Regions from separate parts of the Gordonia malaquae genome, predicted to be linked through region 1. Evidence: riboswitches for the same ligand, from Rfam matches in the RefSeq annotation. Region 1 holds a riboswitch; each other region holds the start of a gene.
What was found. A riboswitch is a leader RNA that binds a small molecule or an ion and turns the genes downstream of it on or off. The one in region 1 is predicted to bind cobalamin.

Region 1 (5,812 bases):
AGGCCGGCGTCTGCGTAGAAGCGCAATGCGCTCGCGGTCAGGCCGGTTCGTCGAGCGAAGGCGCCGATCGCCATGAGTTCGGAATCGTCCACGCGCCCATCTTCAAGCCTCAACCCACCTGAAGGTCAACACCACCCGACGACACCATCCCCTTATTCGGGCGACGTCCACCGCGAGAGCAGTGGCACAGCAGTCGCAGATTCGGTCAGAAAGTCTATTGACCGCACCGAAATGTCGGATTATAATCGAATGTACGTTCGAATCAGGGGGTTGATATGAACACCACACTCGCCGATCAGGCCGGGGCGACGCTCACCGTCGAAGGCGGGATGTTCGTCTTCCGGATGGTGATGCCGGACCTTGCTGAAGGGTCCGATGCCACTGATGCGGCATTGATGTTGTTCGCTGCCCGGTCCGATCTGTTCCAGGGCATGGTCTTGTGGGATCAGTACGAGGCGATCTACCGCGTCTACCAACGGCGCCTTGCCCAGACCGTCGACACGGGTGCGTTCACCAACCTGTACGACCCGCTGTGTCAGGTCGCCGCGTCGTACGCGACTGTGCGTGGGGTTCGTCAGCACACCGGGGAGAAGTTCGTCGACGAGGCTGTCTCGTGCATGGAACGTGTCCCGGCCATCGGACAGTTGCTGCGTGGGGGTCTCCTCACGCCCACGCAGTTCCGTCTGGCTCTCGATCAGACCGCTGCAGTCGTCGACACCGATGTCCTCGCGGTGATCGACGCAGAGGCCGCCGACCGACTCCGTGGCGCGGGCAATCTGACCGGTCCGCGGGTGACCGAGATCATCGCTGCTGTTGTCGCCGAACACGACGCCGATGCCGCCCAGGCGGCTCGTGAGGCCGCCAAGCCCCGCAAGAAGGTCGTGGTGGAGCCGGTTGACGGGACTCTGGCCGATCTGCGGGTGACAGGATCGGTCGAGGACGTTCGTCTGGCGCAGGACTCGATCGATGCAATCATCGCGGGCGTGTGCCCGGATGATCCGCGTGGCAAGGCTGTGCGGCGTTCGGACGCGGTGATCGCGCTGCTCACCGGCAAGGTCTTCGCCTGCCAGTGCGCGGGCGACGACTGCCCGTCCCGGGCGGGCGTCGATGGTGCGGCCCGTCTGGCGACAGTCGTACTGCATGTGGTGGCTCGGCGGGAGTCGCTGACCGGGGAGTCCGATATCCCCGCCTACCTGGATGGGTTCGGTCCGATCACCGCCGAGCATGCCCGCGACATCGCCGCCGACACCGATACCGTGGTCCGTGACCTCGACGTCACCGACCTGCTGGGCGGGGCGTCACAGCCGAGCAACGGGTACCGGCCGACCGCGGCGTGCGACGCCCTCGTGCGGGCGGTGCACGGCAGGTGCACCCACCCGGGGTGCGATATGCCCGCCTACCGGTGCGATCTGGATCATGTCGCCGAGTACAACCACGACGACCCGGCCGCGGGTGGTCCGACGTGTCCGTGCAACCTCAATCCGAAGTGCCGGTTCCACCACGGTCTGAAGACGTTTGTCAACGGCTGGCTCGACGATCAGATCGTCGACGCCAACGGTGTGATCTGGACCGAGACCACCACCCCGGAAGGCATCACCGTCCGGTCGCGGGCATTGAACCACTGGCTGCTGCCCGAACTCGGGCTCCTCCCGTGCGTCCACCACGACGCCCCGACAACCTCGCGGCCGACCGCCGAGTCAGACCCGGGGCGCCCGCGGACGCGTACCGACGCCAAACACCGGTACCGCATGAGAATGCGGGCCCACAACCGCCGCACACGGGAACGACCAGCCGGCCCGTCGAGCGCAGTCAAGACGCCCCCGTTCTGACCGAACACGGTTGAGGTTCGGTTCGTCGACACAATCTCGACTGCGCTCGACAATCAACTGCGCTCAACAAACGACAGGGCGCGACAGAAGGAGCTAGTCGACACGTCGAAGGGTGCCGTCGGCGGATGCGAGGACGCGGATATGGCTCCGAGCCGGAGATCCGCAGCCGTGATCACATCCAATCCAGTGTCCATGCGGCGGTGCATCGGCGTCCGGGTCGAGGTCCGCGACGTGATCGCGCAAGGCGGTCCGGACATCGGCGGCCGACTTCGCACAGCCGGGTGATCCTGTGCACGCGGTGAGCGTGGTCCAGGGGGAGCGGGAGTCGAAGATGAAACCCAGGGGAGCCAGCACTCGGACGACGGTTTCGGCGACCGCTTCGTCGAGGTCACCGATCAAGATCTCGCGTTCGGTCGTGATCGACACATGCACTCCGATCGCGGCCGCGTATCGCGCTTGTTCGGCGCTGAGGTTGCCGAACGGCACAACTGCACCGAGCATCACGCGGCCGTCGGTCTGGTCGAACCATCCGACACGGGGTTCGGGATGACGTGACACCGGCAGCGGCCCCTCGGCCGATGCCCCGAGGGTGGAGAACAACGTGGTACGACGGTCCTCGTCGAGGTCGGAGATCCGCCACGCACCGTCGGCGACGTCGAGGAACGCCCGAGCGACCGCGACCATCTGATCGGGAAGATCGCGCAGCGGTACCGGTCCGATGACGTGTGAGCCGCCGATCACGACGACGGCGTGGTCCGAGTCGACCGCGACACCCGCGACGTCCGTCGTCCTGGCGAGGACGTCGCCGCGTCCGTCGTCCAAGCCGAACCAGAACCGGCCCGACAGGACCGCCGACCAGTCAGCGGCCACCAGGGCGTCGACGAGTGCATCCGCGAAAGGCCGCAGGTCGGCGAGCCCGCCGACCCTGCCGCTGAACGGAGAGACGATCACGTTGCGGACCCTGTCATGGGCCGAGTCCGACGCGAGGCCCGCCGCGATCACGGCCTCCGCGAACGCCGCGACATCGTTCTCTGCGATCCCCCTGACCTGGAGGTTTCCGCGGACCGTCAGTTCGATGGTGCCGTCTCCGAACTCGTCAGCCGCCAGCGCGAGGGCGTCGAGAGCTTCGGACGCGATCACGCCGCCCGGCACCCGAATCCGGGCCAACGCGCCGTCGGCGGCCTGGTGGGTCCGGAAGACACCGGGGCAGCGGTCTGCGGGAATGCTCACCCGTTCAGCCTAGTTGTCGCCGGGCTGGCTACGATTGGCGGCGAACTCGATGTGGAAGCCGGTGTGAAACCGGCGCGGTCGCGCCACTGTGAGGACCCGGTGTTCATTCGCCGGTCCGAGCCAGACCCACGTCGTCAGGCCGAGAAGCCTCGGCCGTCCCCACGATGCCGGGCGCGTATTCCCGGCGAGGAGTACGCCGTGATCACGCTGCTGTCCACGTCCGACACCGATCTGCGCACCGCCGCCACCTGCGGCGCCGACTACCGGGTGGCGAACCCGAGCCGCATCCTGCTCGACGAGATCCCCGCCCTCATCGACGGCGCCGATCTCGTCGTCGTCCGAATCCTGGGTGGTCGACGGGCGTGGGAAGAGGGGCTGGACGCCGTCTTTGCCCAGCAGGTTCCGGTGATCGTCCTGTCCGGTGAACTCAATCCCGACCCGGACCTGATGGCCATGTCGACGGTTCCGACAGGCGTCGCCGCTCAGGCCCACAGCTACTTCGTCGCAGGCGGTCACGCGAACCTCGCCGCCGTGCACGACTTCCTGTCCGACACCGTGCTGCTCACCGGTCTCGGCTTCGCTCCTCCCGTCGAGACTCCCGCCTGGGGAGTCCTGGAACGCACCCCGTCCGGCCGGTCAAGCGACTCTTCCGGCCGATCAAGCGAGTCTTCCGACCGGTCGAGCGAGTCTTCCGGTTCATCGAGCGCAGTCGACACGCGCGTCGGCGTCCTGTACTACCGCGCCCAGCACCTCGCTGGAAACACCGAGTACGTCGACACCCTGTGCACCGCGATCGAGAACCACGGCGGGCAAGCAGAAGCGGTGTTCTGCGCCTCGCTGCGTGCCGCCGACGACGAACTGATCGCACATCTCGGCACCTTCGACGCATTGATCGTGACTGTGCTCGCGGCAGGCGGCACCACGCCGGCCACGGCGGGCGCAGGCGGAGACGACGAAGCATGGAACGTCGAACGTCTTGCGGCTCTGGACATTCCGATCCTGCAGGGGCTGTGCCTCACATCGTCGCGTGACGATTGGGAGTCCCAGGACGACGGGGTGTCGCCGCTCGACGTCGCTAGCCAGGTCGCGGTACCCGAGTTCGACGGCCGGATCATCACCGTGCCGTTCTCGTTCAAGGAGTTCGACGAGAACGGTCTGCCGTTCTACGCGCCCGACGTCGAGCGCTGCGCGCGCGTCGCAGGAATCGCCGTCCGGCACGCTCGGCTGCGTCACCTCCCCGCGACGGAGCGCCGCATCGCGCTGCTGTTGTCGGCCTACCCGACGAAGCATGCACGAATCGGCAACGCCGTCGGCCTCGACACCCCGCGCAGCCTCGTTCATCTGCTGAGGGCGCTCGGCGACGCCGGTTACCAGGTCGCCGGCGACGTGCCGGGCCTCGGCGCGACCCCGGATGCCGACGATCCCGATGCACTGATGCACGCACTGATCGACGCCGGAGGCCAGGACGCCGACTGGCTCACAGAGGAGGCACTGGCGGCCAATCCGATCCGGGTGGGCGCGGCCGACTACACCCGCTGGTTCCAGACGCTGCCCGACGGTCTCCGCGGAGCGGTCATCGAGCATTGGGGACCGCCACCCGGCGAGCTCTTCGTCGACCGGTCGGCGAATCCGGACGGCGACATCGTGATCGCCGCCATGACGTTCGGGAACATCGTGCTCCTGGTTCAACCGCCCCGCGGGTTCGGCGAGAACCCCGTCGCGATCTACCACGATCCGGACCTGCCGCCGAGTCACCACTACCTGGCGAGTTACCGCTGGCTCGCATCGCGGGCCGACACCGACGGGTGGGGTTTCGGAGCCGATGCCGTCGTCCACGTCGGCAAACACGGCAACCTGGAGTGGCTGCCCGGTAAGACCCTCGGGATGTCGGCGGACTGCGGCACCGATGCTGCGCTGGGCGATCTTCCGCTGATCTACCCATTCCTGGTCAACGACCCCGGCGAGGGCACGCAGGCCAAGCGTCGAGCGCACGCTGTCCTCGTCGACCACCTGATTCCGCCGATGGCCCGGGCCGAGTCGTACGGCGACATCTCCCGCCTCGAGCAGCTTCTCGACGAGCACGCGAACATCTCGGCACTCGATCCGGGCAAGCTGCCAGCCATCCGACAGCAGATCTGGACCCTCCTGACCGCAGCGAAGATGGACGCCGACCTGGGCCTCGCGGAACGGCCGGAGGAGGACGTGTTCGACGACATGCTCCTGCACGTCGACGGATGGCTGTGCGAGATCAAGGATGCCGCGATCCGCGACGGTCTCCACGTGCTCGGCCAGGCGCCGGACGCCGAGACCGAAGTGGACCTGGTCCTCGCCATGCTCCGGGCCCGTCAGCTGTGGGGTGGTTCGCAGAGCCTGCCGGGCCTGCGCGAAGCACTCGGTCTGGTCGAGAACGACTCGTCGCGCGGCGACGTCGATCGTGTGGAGCAGATCGCTCGCGACCTCGTGTCGACATGCGCCGACGACGACTGGTCGACGGAGGCCGTCGCCGCTGCGGCGGCCGATCATCCGGACGAGGTGGGAGAGATCCTCACGTTCGCCGCCACCGAGGTGGTTCCACGGCTGCGTCAGACGAGTCGCGAGATCGACCAGGTGCTCCACGCGCTCGACGGCGGTTTCATCGAGGCCGGGCCGAGCGGCTCCCCGCTTCGCGGTCTAATCAACGTGCTCCCGACGGGTCGCAACTTCTACTCCGTCGACCCCAAAGCGGTCCCGTCGCAGTTGGCTTTCGAGACCGG
Region 2 (5,812 bases), on a different contig from region 1:
GACCTTGGTGCGGTGTGCTCGATGGAGCCGTACTGGGAGGCGGTCCGTCGCGAGTATGCGCCGTTCGAGTCGGGCATCCCGGCGCCGACGGGCCGGGTGTACACGCACGAGATCCCGGGCGGGCAGCTGTCGAACCTGCGACAGCAGGCGACGTCGATCGGTGTCGGCAACCGCTTCGAAGCTGTCGAGAACGCCTATGCGGCGGCCAACGATCTGCTGTTGCGTCCGGTGAAGGTGACACCGTCGTCGAAGGTGGTCGGCGATCTGGCGATCGCATTCGTCGCACAGGGTGTGACCGCAGAGCAGTTCGCGGCCAACCCGGCGGCGTACGACATCCCCGACTCGGTGATCGGCTTCCTCAACGGGGAACTGGGGGAGCCGGCCGCCGGTTGGCCCGAGCCGCTGCGATCGCTGGTCCTCGCAGGCCGCGAACGCCGCAGTGTCGTGACCGAACTGACAGTGGACGATCTCGATGCGCTGAACACGGGCGGAACCGTCCGCAGGCAGGCGCTGAACCGCTTGCTGTTCGCCGGCCCTACGGCCGACTACCTCGACCACCTGGTGAAGTTCGGCGACACGTCCAAGCTTCCGGCGCACCAGTTCTTCTTCGGGCTGCAGCCCGGTCTGGAGCATCGGGTGAAGTTGCGCCCGGGCGTCGACCTGCTGATCTCGCTGGAAGCGATCAGCGAGCCCGATGACACCGGCGTCCGTACCGTGCTGCTTACCGTCAACGGCCACCTGCGGTCGGTGTTCGTCCGGGACCGCGGTGTGGACGCGGTCGTCGCGGCCGCCGAACAGGCGGATAAGAACAATCCGAGCCATGTCGGCGCACCGTTCGCCGGTGTCGTGTCGGTGACGGTGGGCGTGGGGGACACGGTCGCCGCGGGGGCGGTCGTCGCGACGATCGAGGCGATGAAGATGGAGGCGTCTATCACGAGTCCGACGGCGGGAACCGTTCGGCGAGTCGTGTTCACCACCGCAACCGAGGTGTCGCCAGGCGACCTCCTGGTGGAACTCGGCTGAACTCCGTCCGCCGCGGTCCGGCTCACCAACGGACCGCGGCAGACGACGACTGTGGCCCGCGAGAATTCTCGCGGGCCACAGTCGTCGTGTGGGCCGGTCAGCGCACGGCGGCCGCGGCCTGAACCATGTTGGTCAGCGCTTCGGTCACCTCGGCCGTGGTGCGAGTCTTGAGCCCACAGTCGGGATTCACCCAGAGACGGTCGGCCGGGACCGCGTCCAACGCCTCCCGCAGGGAAGCGGTGATCTCTTCGACTCCGGGCACGCGCGGTGAGTGGATGTCGTAGACGCCCGGCCCCACCTGCGTCGCGAAGCCGATCGCGTTGAGGTCGGCGAGCACCTCCATGTGCGAGCGGGCAGCCTCGATGGAGGTGACGTCGGCGTCCAACCCGGCGATCGCGCCGATGACTTCCCCGAACTCCGAGTAGCACAGGTGCGTGTGGATCTGCGTCGCATCGGTCACGCCCCCCGTCGAGAGACGGAACGACGTGACCGCCCAGTCGAGGTACGCCTCGCGGTCGGCGGCACGCAGCGGCAGCAGTTCGCGGAGGGCCGGTTCGTCGACCTGAATGATCGCCGCACCCGAGCGTTCGAGATCGACGGTCTCATCGCGGATGGCGAGCGCCACCTGGTTCGCCGAATCGGCGAGCGGCTGATCGTCGCGGACGAACGACCACGCCAGGATGGTGACCGGGCCGGTCAGCATGCCCTTGACAGGCTTGGAGGTGAGGGACTGCGCGTACGAGATCCAGTCGACGGTCATCGCGGCGGGGCGCACCACGTCGCCGAAGAGGATCGGCGGACGGACACAGCGTGAGCCGTACGACTGCACCCAGCCGTTCGCGGTGGCGAAGAACCCGTCGAGTTGCTCGGCGAAGTACTGGACCATGTCGTTCCGCTCGGGCTCGCCGTGCACGAGCACATCGAGTCCGATCCGCTCCTGCAGTGCGATGACATCGGCGATCTCGGCGCGCATGCGCTCGATGTAGCCGGCCTCGTCGATCGCACCGGTGCGCAACGCCTGACGCGCCTTGCGGATGTCAGTGGTCTGCGGATACGAGCCGATCGTGGTGGTCGCGAGAGTCGGCAGGCCGAGCGCGGCGTCTTGGATCACGCGGCGATCGGCGGCGGCCGTACGGGTCGAGTCGGCGCTTGTCAGAGCAGCCAGGCGGGCGCGGACGGAGTCCACGTGCAGACGCGGATCATCGGATCGGGACGCCAGCGCCGCACGTGCGGCGTCGAACTCGGCCGCCTGGTATGCCCGGCCGTGCGCGTAGGCGCGCCCCAATGCGGTGACCTCGCCGACCTTCTCCTCGGCGAACGCCAGCCAGCCGTGCAGCGCCGGGTCGAGACCGTCCTCGCCGCGGAGAGTGTAGGGGACGTGCAGCGTGGAACAGGACGTGGACACCGCGAGCGTCCCGACGACTCCGCGGATCGACTCGAGGCGGCTCAGAGCCGCGTCGAGGTCGGTACGCCACACGTTGCGGCCGTCGACCACACCCGCGACGACGTGCTTGTCGCCGAGACCCGCGGCCAGCACGGTCTCGACCGACCCGCTCACCAGATCGACGCCGACACCTTCGACACCGGTCCGCGCCAATGCGGCCAGGGCGTCGCCCGCATCGCCGAAGTACGTCTGCACGAGGATCGACGGGCGATCCGTCGCCGCGGCCAGTGTGCCGTAGACGCGTTCGGCCAGTTCAGCGAGACCCTCGTGGGAGTCGGTCACCAGGATCGGCTCGTCGATCTGCACCCAGGACGCACCCGCGGCAGCCAAACGCTCGAGCAGGTCGACATACAGCGGGATCAACTCGTCGATGCGCGCCAACGGGTTCGCATCGTCCGCCGTCGTGGGCTTGGACAGCCCGAGGAACGTGATCGGCCCGATCACCACCGGCCGGGCAGGGACGCCTTGCGCCCGGGCTTCAGCCAGTTCGGAGAGGATCTTGGTCGGATCGAGGGTGAACGTGACGTCGGCGCCGATCTCCGGCACCAGGTAGTGGTAATTCGTGTCGAACCACTTCGTCATCTCCAGCGGCGCCACGCCGTGTGAACAAGGCCCGCTCGCTTCGCTCCCGGCGCCGTCTGAACCGCGCGCGGCCGCGAAGTACGCCTCGAGCGGGTCGTCGATCGATGTGACACGTGTCGGAAGCGCTCCGAGGAGTACAGCGGTGTCGAGGATCTGGTCGTAGTACGAGAACGTGTTGACCGGGATCGAGTCGAGTCCGGCGGTCAAGAGTTGGCGCCATCCGTCGCGGCGGAGTACGGCGGCGACCGATTCGAGGGCGGCACGGTCGGATCGACCGGCCCAGTAGGCTTCGATTGCGCGCTTGAGCTCGCGATTCGCGCCGATCCGGGCCGTGCCCGGCACGGTCGCGGTGAAGGGTGATGTTGTCGGATGTGTCGTGTCGAGGGACATGACTGTTGTATCTCCTGCATGCGGTGCGGACGGCCGTCGCCCTGCGGGAGATGTCACGAATGGACGGTCCGTCGAACGACGACCGTGCACTCGGTGTCATCGCCCAATCCACGAGGCGGACAGCCACCGGGCGCGGCGCGCCCAGTACAACCGGCAGGTCTTCGGGCTCGTCGGCGGGCGCGTGGGCGCACCTACTGGCCGTCGCTTCCCAGACCCGGATGTTCACGGGTCCAGTGCGTGTGACGGCGGTCGTTCCGACATACCGCTGCGGGACAGCTCCGGTTTCTCACCGGATTCCCTCTTCGTGACGACGCCGGGGCGGCACCACGTCGACGCTCGACGGCGACACAGGGGCTCCATGGTGAGCGCTGCCGAGCGAACCGATTGCGGCCACAGTCTATCGACGTGCAATCGCGAATCCATCATCGAAGGATGACGTGGGTTTAACCCTGGCGTCATGGACGAAAGGTCATCCTTGGCGTGCCTTGAACCTGGGATTCAGCTTGTTGATGACGTACACGCGTCCGTGTCGCTTCACCACCTGTGCGCCGGGTTGGTTCTTCAGTGACCGCAGCGATGATCGGACCTTCATGGTTCCTCCTCTATAATGAAAATGACAATCATTACTATCACACGGAGCGTCGCCGCTGTGCTCCTCGTACCCAGGGAGGATGTCGAGATGCGACATCGTCCGTACGGTCGGGACCATGTCTACTCACGTGATCGCATTCGAATGGACAGAGGCGAACCGCGCAGGGTTGATCGAGACGCCGGTCCGGATCGCCTGCTACGTCGTCGCCGCGCTGGTGATCAGGTGGCTGCTCTTCCGGGTGATCGATCGAGCCACACGGCCCAGATCGCGCACCACGCCTGACGAGCGTTCGGGGATGATCAAGGCCCTGCGGGACAAGACCAACAGAACCGCGCCCAGAGTGGTCACCCGACGGGCGCAGCGCGCCAAGACGATCGGGTCGGTGCTGAAGTCGACGGTCTCGGTGGTCGTGGTGGTGTGGTTGGCGCTCTCGATCCTGTCGGAGCTCGATGTGAACATCGCCCCGTTCATCGCGTCGGCGGGGATCATCGGACTCGCCATCGGTTTCGGCGCCCAGCACCTCGTCGCCGACTTCGTGTCGGGAGTGTTCATGATGATGGAGGATCAGTACGGGGTGGGCGACATCGCGGACTTCGGCGACGTCGTCGGTGAGATCGAATCGGTCGGGTTGCGGATCACCACCGTCCGGGACATGGATGGAACCCTCTGGTACATCCGCAACGGTGAGATCGAACGTGTCGGAAACATGAGCCAGGACTTCGCCGTCGCCCGTGTGGAGGTGCCGGTCGCGACCGACGTCGACCTCGATCGTGCACAAGACGTGGCGCTTGCGGCGGCCGTCGACGCCGCGGCCGAAGGGGCGGTCGTGAAGAACGTCCGCGGGGAGCCGGAGATGCTCGGCGTTCAGGAGGTCACCCCGTCCCACGCCGAGCTGCGGCTCACCGTCAAGACCGAACCCGGAGCGCAGTGGTCGGTGCAGCGTCATCTGCGCAGCAGGATCCTGCGCGCATTCGACACCGAGGGGATACGACTCCCGTTGCAGCCGTGGGGCGCACCAGGGGCGTCCGCACAGGCCTGACAGGCGGCGAGCGGCCCTCCACCGGTCAGTGGAGGGCCGCTCGGGTCTGCAGTGCTCCGGACTACTTCGTGATTGCGCCGATCAGCTTCGGACGCAACTCCGCTGCAGCGATCACCTCGTCGACTGAACCGACCCGGACTGCGCGGTTGATGTCGTGGACGGCGTCGAACTCCGCCGCCAGCTCGGAGATCTTCTCGGCCCGCACCGAGGTGCGGAGCTCGTCGAGTTCGGCGGCCAGGGTCGCGCGGTCGGCGCCCGTCGCCTCGGTGACACGTTCTGCGAGGGCCTCGACGCGAGGATCGTTCGCGGTGCGTACACCCACCTCTCCGGAGAACACGACCGCCGCAGCGGGCGCGCCGCCGAGCACCGACGCGAACGAACCGTCGACGGCCAGAACAGTCATGTTCGGGTTCAGCGCCTTGGAGAACACGACGAACGCACCGCCGTGATAGCGCGAGATCACGCAGAAGGCGATCGGGCCGTCGAAGTTGATGATCGCGCGGCCGATCTCGGCGCCGTACTCGAGCTGGAGCTTGCGCAGCGACTCGGGCGAGCCGTCGAAGCCCGACAGGTTCGCCAGGACGACCACCGGACGGTTGCCGCTCGCCGCGTTGATGGCCCGTGCGGCCTTCTTCGACGACTGCGGGAACAGGGTGCCTGCGCTGAACGTGTCCGGGCCGTCGGTCGGGAGGAAACCCCTGCGGTTGATCGGCGTCGACTCGATGCCGATCAGTGTCACCGC
Region 3 (5,812 bases), on a different contig from region 1:
CGCCTTGGCATTGTCGCCGCCACTGCGGTCGCCGGTCTCCTCGGTTTCGCCCAGCAAACGGTCGCGCGACACACGCACGTCGTCGAAGAACAGCTCGCCGGTGGGCGAGCTCATCATGCCCATCTTCTTGAAGGGCTTGCCGAGCGTGAGGCCTTCCATTCCGGCGTCGAGCACAAATGTCAGCACCTTGCGGTCACGCATCGGCGTGCCGTCGCCCTCGTCGAGCTTGGCGAAGACGACGATCGTGTCCGCGTACGGACCGTTGGTGATGAAGGTCTTGTTGCCTTTGAGGATGTAGTCGTCGCCGTCTCTGCGGACAGTGGTCTTCATGCCGCCGAGCGCATCCGACCCGCTGTCGGGTTCGGTGATGGCCCAGGCGCCGACCTTCTCCATCGTGACCAGCTCGGGCAGCCAACGCTTCTTCTGGGCGAGCGTTCCGCGGCTCCGGATGGTCGACACCGTCAGGCCCATCGACACGCCCATCGACGCGATGGTGCCGAGGGACACTCCGGCCATCTCCATGTTGAGGATCAGGAACATCGAATTGGCGAGCGTGCTGGAGCCGCCGCCCGCAGGCTTGGCCTCACCGGCTTCCTGCGCCGCGAGTTCTTTCTCCAGATTCTCGGCGTTCATCGAATCCATGCCGAAAGTCGACAGGAGCTTGCGGATGATGTCGTACGGCGGGAGTTTCCCGCTCTCGAGATCGTCGACGTACGGACGCACTTCTTTGTCGATGAACCCTCGGACGGCGTCTTGCACCATCCGGTCTTCGTCGGACCACTCGAACATGGAACCTCCAAGGAATTGAAACGTGTTCTACTTCGATCATGACCCTAGCGCCCCGACCGTGGACGCCACACCCTACGGCCGCATTCATCGTCCCGACTCCCTGACACCGGACGCTCTCGACGCTCGAACGTGGATGGGCGACGAGTCCCCCTCGGACGATCCCGATGGGGCGACACGCATCTGGGACGCTGCGCGCCACTGGTACGCCGTCGGCACACAGCCCGCTGTGCAGATATGCGTCCGACACCGCGGACGCATAGTGCTCGATCGTGCGATCGGGCACGGTCGCACTCCCCTCGAGCAGGTCACGGGATCGACACCGTTCTGCTTGTACTCGGCGTCGAAGGTGATCGCAGCCGTGGCGGTGTGGCGGCTGATCGACCAGGGCCTGCTGCGGCTCGACGACCGCGTCGCCGACCTGATCCCCGGGTACGGGACGCGGGGCAAGTCGTCGACGACGGTTGATCACGTCCTGACACACCGCGCGGGCGTGCCGTTCGCCTTCGCCGGGCTGGACGACCCCCTGCGCGCGGATGATCGCGACTACGTGCGGCGGAGCCTGAATCGCCTCTGGGCCGTCCATCCACCCGGGATGCTGCACATCTACCACGCGTTGACTTGGGGCCCGCTGGTCCGCGAGATCGTCGAGGCCGCCGCGGGCCGCGGCATCCGCGACTATGTGGCCGACGAGGTGACCGGCCCACTCGGACTGCGGTGGACCAACTTCGGAGTACATGCCGACGAACTCGTCGAGGTGGCGCACAGCCATGTGACCGGCCCCCGCGTTCGGGTGCCGATCGACACGGCGTTCGTGCTGTCCACCGGACACACCTTGGCCGCCACCATCACGGCATCCAATTCCCCCGATTTTCTGACCAGCGCCGTTCCGTCGTCGAATGGCGTGTCAACAGCGCGGGAGCTCTCCCGATTCGCCGAGATGCTGCTGCGCGGCGGCGAGGGTGTACTGCGGCCGGAGACCGTGGCGCGCGCCCGCCGACAGCGAAGGGTCCTGCGGCCCGACGTTGCGACATCCGGTTCGCCACTGCGGTGGGGCACGGGGTTCATGCTCGGGTCGCACTACTTCGGCCCGTTCGGCCGTCGCGCACCCGAAGCGTTCGGACACACCGGCCTCACGCACGTCGCAATGTGGGCCGACCCGAAACGCGAACTGTCCGTGGCCGTCATCGGCAGCGGCAAGACGCTCTCCGACGACGGCGGCCGCTACCGTGCCCTGATCAACACGATCGCCGCGTCCTTCCCCGCTGACTGAGGACAGGAATTGTCGTACGTGTGTGCGATGCTCGCGGCATGAATCGAGGTGACGAGATACTGGTGGTGCCGAAGGACTGCGTCCTCTGGTCTCATCACCAGCCGTATGCGGAAGCTGTGTTGGAAGACTACACGACGGTTGATCTCGACCAATGGAACAATCGACTGGCGAGGCTCCGCATCCCCGCCCGCGTGTACGCGACCGATGCCGACGGCGCACAGATCGAGTCCGGCGTCGGACACATCCGGCGCGGAGACCTCGAGGCCACGAGCACCCGGCTCGATCTCGGTCCCGAACCGACACTCAACCGTCTGTACCTGTGCGCTGCGTGGCTTCGGTCGCACGACGGTCGCGGAGGCCTCCGGCGGTTTCCCGACGTCCGCGATCCACACGACACGTCACGTCCGTTCGACATGATCGCCCGAGCACTCGACGCCTGTGAGCGAGTCCCGACGCTCGTCGAGACGGGCGCATTCCGCAACTGGTCGGGGTGGCCTGTCGCACCGGGTGTAGGCCACTCGCTGATGTCCCTGTACGGATGGGCGATCCACGGTCCGGGGCCGGACCGCCCACAGTTGCTCGACACCTATTCGGCGGCGAGCCTGGTCCGCTATGGCTGGATGGTCGGCGCGGGCGCCTCGCAGTTCTCGGTGCGCAGCTACGCGAGATACTCGAACCTCATTCACCGCTGGGCCGGGCAGGCGGGGACCAAACCCGAGATCGTCGAGCTGTGGCTCAATCGCGACTGGCAGCGACGTCTCGGTCGGACAGCTCTGCGGGGCGAACCGTCGTTGTGGTGAACGCCGACCCCGGCCGGATCGACACCTCGAAGTACGCACCGGGCGACACAGCCGCGAGCGCCTGCGCGACAGGCGACGCCACCACGACAAGCCCGTCGAACCCCTCTGTCGCGGAGACTACTCGGTCGACGAACTCGGTGATCGTCTCCCCACCGTGAGGGCGCGCGTCGGGGTCGGTGAACCACGCTTCCAGTTCGTCGGCAGGAACGTCCTGCGGTTCCACGCCGAGCCACCGTGCGATGTCCACGGTCGCCAACGACGGGTCCGGCTCGACGTTGATTCCCAGGATCCTGGCGGTCTCGCGAACCGACGTCTCCGGTCCCACACGCACTCCCCGGGGAACCACGATGTCGAGGCTCTCGATGTCACGTCGGCCTCGCTCGTCGAGCGGGTCGGTCTCGCCGCCGAACCGAACGGCACGATTGGGTGCGGTCCGGCCGGCGACGATCACGGTGAGCGGCATCAGGCCTGCACTGACTCCAAACGCTGCGCGGAGGCGGCCGTGCGGCGCATCATCAGCCCGATGAGACCCACGAACACCACTGTCAGCACCGCCCAGAGCAGAACCTGGTTGGCGATGGCGTACACGCGATAGTCCGCGATCACTTGGCCGGGGAATCCCGGTGCCACGATTCGATCGCCGTCCATGACGGGTCCGGGGACCTCGTGGAAGCTCGGCAGCAGAGCGCTGGTGACCGTCACGCCGATCAGGTAGGCGACCGCCGCCGACACTCCGGCCTGCAGCCCACCGATCCTGTCCGACAGCCACACCGCGAGCACGACCGCTGCGACGGCCAGCACGATCGAGATCAGCGTCAATGTCAGATATGAGCTGGACCGTGCCCCGATGGTGTCCTCCTCCCCGACCGCAGGCGGATTGGGCGGGTACACGAAGAACGGCACGCCGATGACGGCGACGAACGCGACGCCACCGAGTGACGCTGCGAGGGTGCGCGGGTCGGCCTCCGGCCTGCGTCGGCCGATGATCGCCCACGCCACCGTGAATGCGACAGCGAACAGCGCGCCGATCGCTACCGCGAAGACGACCGTGCCGACTCCGGCTCCGATGTTCTCCTGCACGGAGCGACTGAACAGTTCGTGACCGTGGTCGTGCGCTCCGCCTGCGAGTTCGGATTCCGCGTGGGATCGAATGTCCTCGTAGTCGATGGCCTCGGCTACCCGCGGTTCGATGAAGATCCGCGCAAAGATGAAGCTGACGATTCCGGCGACCAGACCGCTGAGCAGTCCGGCGCCGATGAAAGTGCGTTCCATTTTCTCTTGTTCTCCCGGTCCGTTGATCAGTGGCAGGGGAAGCCGAGGAAATGACGCGCGTCGTGCACGAACTCGTGGACGTGGGTGTCGCTGCCGAAGACGGAGACGGCGCCCTGGTCGTAGCCGAGGAAGTAGTACGCGAGAGATGCGACCAGCACCGTTGCGGTGAGGGTGAGTGCCGCCGAAGCCGCGGAGAGGTCCGGGAGCGCGAGAGCTCGCGGTGCCGTCTGTGCCGATGAAACGGTCATGGGAATCTATTCCTGTCCTGCGGATTTCGCGTCCGCCCAATGGATATGCACACCCGGGGCGACATCTGACTCGCCAGCCCCTCACGGGTCCGACTCACAGTGGCGCGACCGTTTCGGATTCTCACCGAATTCCCGCACCGGGATTTCGGCAGCGTACCGCGCCTCGGACGCGGAGTTGTCGGTGGCATGGGATTCAATGGAGTCGTGGCCACACGCGCAGCCGTTCTTCAGCGCATGCAGCCGGCGACCCGAGAGTGGTTCACCGGTGCTTTCGCCGCGCCGACGCCCGTTCAGCTCGGAGCATGGGACTCCATCTCGAAAGGCGATGACACGCTGGTCATCGCACCGACCGGCTCCGGCAAGACCCTCGCCGCGTTCCTGTGGGCCATCGACTCCCTCACACAGAACTCCGGATCTCCACGATCGGGAGTGAGCGTCTTGTACATCTCGCCGTTGAAGGCCCTCGGCGTGGACGTCGAACGCAACCTCGCCGCACCTCTGACCGGTATCGCGCACACCGCGGCACGCATGGGTGTCGAGCCGCCGCACGTCACGGTCGGCGTCCGGTCCGGCGACACGTCGACTGCCGATCGACGGGCCCTGCAACGCACGCCTCCAGACATCTTGATCACCACACCCGAGTCGCTGTACCTGATGTTGACCTCATCGGCGCGCGAGACGCTGACGTCGGTGCAGACGGTGATCATCGACGAAGTGCACGCCGTCGCGTCCACCAAACGCGGTACCCACCTCGCATTGTCGTTGGAACGACTCGACGACCTGCTCTCCTCGCGCGCACAGCGGATCGGGCTGTCGGCCACCGTCCGCCCAGAGGAGCGTGTCGCCGAGTTCCTGTCCGGGTCGGCACCATGCACAATCGTCAAACCGCCCGCCGCGAAGACGTTCGACCTGCGCGTCGAGGTCCCCGTCGACGACATGGCGAACATCCCGGCACCGCCGTCGGCCGGTGACCTCGACGGTCTGGACGATGCGTTCTCCCCCACCGCCGGGTCGCTGTGGCCGTTCATCGAGGAGTCGATCGTCGACGAGATCGAACGCAACCGGTCGACGATCGTGTTCGCGAACTCCAGGCGCCTGGCCGAACGACTCACTGCTCGCCTCAATGAGATCGCCGCGGCGAGAGCAGGCGACCCGGTGGATCTCGATGCGGCGAACCCCCAGGTCCCGGGCGGTATGCCGTCGATGGTGTCGACGTCTGGATCCACCCGCGGCGCGTCCCCGGTACTCGCTCGGGCACACCACGGCTCGGTCAGCAAGGACCAACGTGCGGCCATCGAGGACGACCTCAAGTCGGGCCGCCTCCGCTGTGTCGTGGCGACCAGCTCCCTGGAGTTGGGCATCGACATGGGTGCTGTCGACCTGGTGGTCCAGGTGGAGGCGCCGCCGTCGGTCGCGTCCGGGCTGCAGCGCAT
Region 4 (5,812 bases), on a different contig from region 1:
GTTCACGAACGACCTTCGCCCGCAGCCCGGCATCTCGCAGCGCCGCCACGGACGTGTCCACGCCTGCGAGCTCGGACTGGACGATCAGCGCTGTGCCGTGCTCCGCCAACAGCCGGGGAAGTATCGCGCAGACCACGTCGAGCACGGCTCGACCGTCCGGCCCGGCGTTCCACGCATGGATCGGTCCGACGACGGACGACTCCGTTCCCGGGGGTGTCGGAACATACGGGGGGTTGCAGGTGACGAGGTCGAATCCGGTCTGGTCCACTGCAGTCAGATCGGACCACATGACAGCGACGTCCACCCCGTCGCGGGTGGCAGCGCGGCGCGTGGCATCCACCGCGTGCGGGCACGAGTCCACCGCGGTCACCGCGGCTCCCCGGAGTGCACCCGCGATCGCCACCGCACCCGACCCGGTGCACAGATCGAGCATCGTGGCACCGGAGAGGTCGACCGATGACAACGCGTCTATGAGGAGATCGGTGTCCTCCTGCGGGCGGTAGACCTCGTGATCGTTCCCCGGTGCGACGGACGCGTCCGGCGACGTCAGCGGGAATGCCATGTCAGCCGTTCCGCCCGCGATACGCGGCATGCCGCAGGTCGTCCCACCAGTCGCGGACAGGCCGCATGTCGTCGGGGACCGACGTCGAATCGAACTCGGCGACGTCGTCGGTCACCGGCTCGCCTCCGAATTCGACTGATCCCAACGGCACACTCGGCCGTCCGTGTGGGCTTCCGGTCAGTTCGAGGACTGCCGGAGCGTGTGCGAGTCCACGACCGAGGCTCTCGAGATCAAGGCCTGCGCCGACCTGCGGTGTGCGGAGTCGGCCGGACACTCGCCACGTTCGGCCGCGGTATCGGAACTGTCCGTGTGCCGTCAGCGGGACCTCGTTCCAGTGGAGCGCGGGCCGCATCACCGGAATCCCCGCGATCCGTCGTTCGGGCCCGGACATCACCAGGTCCCAGCCGACCGAGGGGAATCGTAGTGCGGCCCCGACAGTGTCGGGCAGCAACCCGGGGAGCCCGAGAGCCTTGGACAGGCGGACCGTGACCGGTCCCGAGCGGATCGGGAGGTGGTCGGCGTCGACGACGGCCTCCCCGGATACGACAACTCCGGAGCGGTGAAGCAGCGCGGTGTCTCTCATGGAACCTCCTTGCGTTCGTGCGGCGCTCGTCGGTGCGAAACTGTGGTGATCCTGGGGTACCCGGAACGAGCCGGAGTCAATCCTGGTTTGGAGCCCCGCACGACCGGGTACCCGGTCATCGGCGGTCCGGCTCCCGAAACCACAGGCAGGTGACCAATCGTGACTCGACAGACCCAGACACCGACACGCCGCGCTCAACGTTCGCTGCCCGATTCTCGCGGCCCGGTGTCGAAGCGCATCGTGAATGCGGTTCGTGCATCGACAGGCGATGCGCCGACGGCGATCGATGTCCCGGACGACCTCGATCCATGGGGTGAGGACGTTCAGCTCGCGCTCCTCGTATGCCACGAACTGCACTATCGTGGGTGGTCCGACGCAGGACGAGACTGTGAGTGGGATCCCGCCGTCATCAGTGCGCGAACCCGTCTGGAGGACATGTTCCTCGACGCGGTCGCCGATGAGGCGGCTCAGCTCCTCGGTGAGGGATCTGCGGACGATCAGTTGGGCGCCCTGGCGCGTGCTGTGCCGTCGGGCGTGACCGCGCACTTGAAGAGGCACGGCACCGAGGACGAGTTCAACGACTATTTCGCGGCTCGCTCCATGTATCACCTGAAGGAGGCGGACCCGCACGCGTGGGCGATCCCGCGACTGAGTCGTACGGCGAAGGCGGCGTTCGTCGCGGTGGAGTACGACGAGTACGGAGCCGGTCGAGGCGAACGCGTGCATCAGGAACTGTTCGCCGAACTGTTGTCGTCGATGAACCTCGACGACGGCTACCTGGCGTATCTGGACGCGGCCCCGGCGGTGGTTCTGGCACCGGTCAATCTGATGTCGTGCCTGGGGCTTCGTCGTTCACGGCGCGGCGCGACGGTCGGACATTTCGCGGCCACCGAGGTGACGTCGCCGGTGGGATCGGCCTGGCTGCTCGCCGGACTCGACCGGATCGACGCCCCCGAACCCGCACGATGTTTCTACCGCGAGCACGTCGAGGCCGATGCCGTCCACGAAATCGTCATGCGAGACGAGGTGGTCGCCTCCCTGCTCGCGGACGAGCCGTCCCTGCACGACGACGTGCTGTTCGGGATCAGAGCGTTGCAGGTGGTGGAGAACCGTCTGGACGCCGCCTTCACCACCGCGTGGGAGACGGGCGAGCCTCTGATGGGTCAGGACTCCACGGGTCGGAACCTGGTTCCGATCCGACCGTGCAGGTCGGGGGAGATCTCGTTGATGAACTCCAGCGTCTCGGCCTTCTCGGCACCGCGGTACGGCGTCGGCACGTAGTCGTTGAATCCGGCGTCGCGCGACAGGCGGGTCGGGATCACCCGGTACTCCGATCCCGACACTCGCTCGCCGGTGACGGTGAGGCGAGTCTGCAGGATCATGGTGCGCTTGTCGGACGGGTTGGTGTTGCCGCCGAATGAGAAGTTGCCGAGCGAGTAGGCGATCAACTTGCCCTTGTACGTCGACATCGACTGGAGCACGTGCGGATGTGTGCCGATGACGGCGTCGGCGCCCTGATCGATCGCGAACTCGGCGAGTGAGGTCTGCACCTCGTACGGCCGATTCTCCGCCTCGATTCCCCAATGAAAGAACGGGATCACCACCTGTGCACCCTCCGCCCGGAGGGTTGAGAAGTCGGTGCGGACTTTGGCACGGAATGGCACGGTGTCGGCCCAGGCTTGATAGCCGACGAGTCCGACCCGGACACCCTTCACATCGCGGATCACGCGGAAGTCGTACGTCGAGCCCTCCGACTCGTGGCCGGTTCCGACGTAATCGACGCCGACGGCGTCCAACGCGCGAGTGGTGTCGTCGAAGCCCGCCTGGCCGTAGTCGAAGGTGTGATTGTTGGCCAATGTGACGACGTCGATCCCGGCGGCGGGCAGCGACTCGGCGACCGCGGGGTCGCCGTAGAAGTGGTAGGTCTCACCGTCGCCCTTGTACCGCTCGCGGCGCTCGCCGGTGAGGGCGACCTCGAAGTTCGCCACGGTCAGATCGTCCGCGGTGAAGTAACGTTTCACGTTCTGGAAGAAGTAGTCGGGAGACTTGCCTGCGCGGGCCCACAGTTCGGGGAGGGTGCCCCCGCCGAAATCCTTGTCGGTGCCGAGGATGTTGTCACCGACCCAGCTGATCGTGATGGTCCTGGTGCTCGGAACGTTCTGCTCGGTCGGGACAGGGGATGTCTCGGCTGCGAACGCCGCGCTGTCGACCGACTGCAACATCAGCGGAGCGGCGCTTCCGCCGACGGCTGACACGGCCGTCATCATCACGGCACAGAAGCCGATTCGTCCCGATCGCACCCGAACATCCAACCCGGTTGCGCAGACCGCTGCAAGCCGTCGAACGGTGTAACTCGGGTACGATCACTCCGACGTCACGGTGTTCGGGAAGTCCGGTGAGAAACCGGCGCGGTACTCGCCACTGTGAGCAGGTCCGGCGGGACCGAGAAGTCAACGTCTTCAGCCACTGGGCAGCGCCCGGGAAGGTTGTTCCGCCGGTAGACCCTGTTGAGCCAGGAGACCGGCCGTGACCGACCCCCGAATAGGTTTTCCACGAGTAATGGAAGGCGGGCGTACTTTGCGTACCCGTTTCACAGTCGGCGCCTCGATCGCCGCGATGTCGTTGTTGTTGGCCGGCTGCACAAGCACGAACGGCGGTGACGAGACGACGTCGGGCGCGATCACCGTGCAGAACTGCGGCCGGACAGTGTCGTTGAGCGCCTCGGCGAAGGCCGCGATCACGTTGAACCAAGGAGCGACCGAGACCGCCCTGTCGATCGGTGCAGGTGAACAGCTGATAGGCACCGCATATCTCGACGACACGATCGCGCCGCAGTGGGAGCAGGCCTACAACAAGATTCCAGTGCTCGCGAAGGAGTTCCCGGACCGCGAGACCGTGATCACGCGTAAGCCCGATCTGCTCCTCGCGTCGTACGGCACGGCGTTCGACGAGAAGGCTCTCGGCAGCCAGGACGAGTTGGACGCTCTGGGCATCGCCACCTACGTGTCGCCGTTCGCGTGCAACGACAAGACCAAGCGTGCCGAGTCGTCGTGGGATGCGATCGCCGGCGAGACCTCCGACAACGGTGTGCTGTTCGGCCGCACGGATGAGGCAGACGCGGTCAACGAACGGATGCGTGACGAACTCGCGGCCGTCGAGGCGTCAGCGGCCGGGCGTGGCAAGTCGATCTTCTGGTACGACAGTGGAACCACCACGCCCTACGTCGGCGGTGGGAAGGGCGGCCCGCAGTTGATCATCGACGCGGTCGGCGCCCGAAACGTGTTCGCTGGCATCGACGGCAACTGGGCCGACGGGGATTGGGAGAGCGTCGTTCGGGCGGATCCGGACGTGATCGTGCTGGCCGACGCCTCGTGGGACACGGCACAGGCCAAGCGGACCTACCTGGAGAACGATCCGGTGTTGAAGAATCTGAAGGCAGTCAAGGCCGGGTCTTTCGTCGTGCTGCCGTTCTCGACGAGCACACCGGGACCCCGCCTCATCGACGGGGCGGTGACCGTGTCCGAACAGTTGGCGAAGCGCTGACCGTCACGAGATCGGCTTCGGCCTACCTCGGCTGGATGGTCGGTCTGACAGTTCTGCTCGTGGTGAGCATGGGCGTCGGGGTGTTCGCGGGTTCGGCCGACATCGGACTCGGCGAGGTGTATCGAGCCGTCGCGGGCCAGTTCGGGATCGGGTCGGGTGTTGATGCGAACACCGCCTACATCGTGGTGGATCTGCGTCTGCCCCGCGTGGTCGAGGGCGCGGTGGTGGGGGCCGGGCTGGCATTGTGCGGGGCCGTCCTGCAGTCGTTGACGGGCAACGTCCTCGCCGATCCGTACATTCTCGGACTCGCGTCCGGGGCGTCTGTGGGCGCCACGGCCGTCCTCACGCTCGGAACCACTGTCGCCGGGCTGGCAGGCGGTCCGGCGGTGTCGGTCGCGGCATTCGCTGGAGCGATGCTGGCGTTGCTCACCGTGTTCGCGATCGCGACCACTCGGACCGGCGCGTTGCTGCCGGGCCGGTTGATCCTGGCGGGTGTCGCCGTCGCCCAAGCCGGCGCGGCCCTCAGCGCGATCATGATTCTGCGGGCCGACACTGGAGCCGCGGATCGGGTCATGCGCTGGACACTCGGATCGCTGGCCGGTGCACGCTGGTCGACGATGCCGCTGCTCCTGACCGTGGTCCTGGTCGCCGCCGCGGTGATCGTGCTGGTGTCGAGAACCCTCGATGCGTTCGCATTCGGTGAGCGCAGTGCCACGTCGCTCGGTGTCAACGTCACCGCCACCAGGTGGCTGCTGTACTCGATCGTGTCGGTCTGCACCGCGGTGATGGTGGCGCACAGCGGGATCATCGGATTCGTCGGTTTGGTGGTGCCGCACGCGGCGCGGATGATCGTCGGGCCTCTGCACGTGCGGTTGCTGCCCGTGGTGCTGCTGGTCGGGGCGCTCCTGCTCGTCTGGGCGGACGTACTGGCCAGAACCGTCGTAGCGCACCAGGAGATCCCGGTGGGTCTGGTCACCGCCGTGATCGGCGTGCCTGCATTCGTGTGGCTGCTCCGGCGCAGAGGAGGCGCCGCGTGAACGAGCATCCTCCGGAGATCCGCGTGATCGATGCGAGTGTCCATGTGAAGTCGAAGGTTCTCCTTGACGGGGTCTCGTGCACTGCAC

Region 2: another riboswitch for cobalamin. It lies ahead of metE (5-methyltetrahydropteroyltriglutamate--homocysteine S-methyltransferase); the one in region 1 lies ahead of cobN (cobaltochelatase subunit CobN).
Region 3: another riboswitch for cobalamin. It lies ahead of WFK36_RS15125 (CbtB domain-containing protein); the one in region 1 lies ahead of cobN (cobaltochelatase subunit CobN).
Region 4: another riboswitch for cobalamin. It lies ahead of WFK36_RS03460 (ABC transporter substrate-binding protein); the one in region 1 lies ahead of cobN (cobaltochelatase subunit CobN).

Annotation. Positions count from the first base shown of each region.
Region 1 covers NZ_JBBCUB010000002.1:316,341-322,152, reverse strand. Annotated here, with positions in the region: gene WFK36_RS08545 (DNA polymerase III subunit beta family protein) at 1-92, opposite strand, end outside; gene WFK36_RS08540 (HNH endonuclease signature motif containing protein) at 276-1,829, shown strand; gene cobG (precorrin-3B synthase) at 1,923-3,059, opposite strand; cobalamin riboswitch at 3,071-3,209, shown strand; gene cobN (cobaltochelatase subunit CobN) at 3,258-5,812, shown strand, end outside.
Region 2 covers NZ_JBBCUB010000004.1:117,727-123,538, reverse strand. Annotated here, with positions in the region: gene WFK36_RS15025 (pyruvate carboxylase) at 1-1,023, shown strand, start outside; gene metE (5-methyltetrahydropteroyltriglutamate--homocysteine S-methyltransferase) at 1,121-3,439, opposite strand; cobalamin riboswitch at 3,577-3,772, opposite strand; gene ykgO (type B 50S ribosomal protein L36) at 3,909-4,031, opposite strand; gene WFK36_RS15010 (mechanosensitive ion channel family protein) at 4,147-5,070, shown strand; gene WFK36_RS15005 (ATP-binding protein) at 5,132-5,812, opposite strand, start outside.
Region 3 covers NZ_JBBCUB010000004.1:145,932-151,743, forward strand. Annotated here, with positions in the region: gene WFK36_RS15100 (acyl-CoA dehydrogenase family protein) at 1-789, opposite strand, end outside; gene WFK36_RS15105 (serine hydrolase domain-containing protein) at 923-2,059, shown strand; gene WFK36_RS15110 (8-oxoguanine DNA glycosylase OGG fold protein) at 2,098-2,859, shown strand; gene WFK36_RS15115 (histidine phosphatase family protein) at 2,795-3,322, opposite strand; gene WFK36_RS15120 (CbtA family protein) at 3,322-4,131, opposite strand; gene WFK36_RS15125 (CbtB domain-containing protein) at 4,158-4,379, opposite strand; cobalamin riboswitch at 4,420-4,560, opposite strand; gene WFK36_RS15130 (ATP-dependent helicase) at 4,566-5,812, shown strand, end outside.
Region 4 covers NZ_JBBCUB010000001.1:700,244-706,055, forward strand. Annotated here, with positions in the region: gene WFK36_RS03440 (HemK2/MTQ2 family protein methyltransferase) at 1-562, opposite strand, end outside; gene WFK36_RS03445 (hypothetical protein) at 564-1,145, opposite strand; gene WFK36_RS03450 (iron-containing redox enzyme family protein) at 1,305-2,426, shown strand; gene WFK36_RS03455 (CapA family protein) at 2,309-3,457, opposite strand; cobalamin riboswitch at 3,489-3,688, shown strand; gene WFK36_RS03460 (ABC transporter substrate-binding protein) at 3,723-4,688, shown strand; gene WFK36_RS03465 (FecCD family ABC transporter permease) at 4,724-5,725, shown strand; gene WFK36_RS03470 (ABC transporter ATP-binding protein) at 5,722-5,812, shown strand, end outside.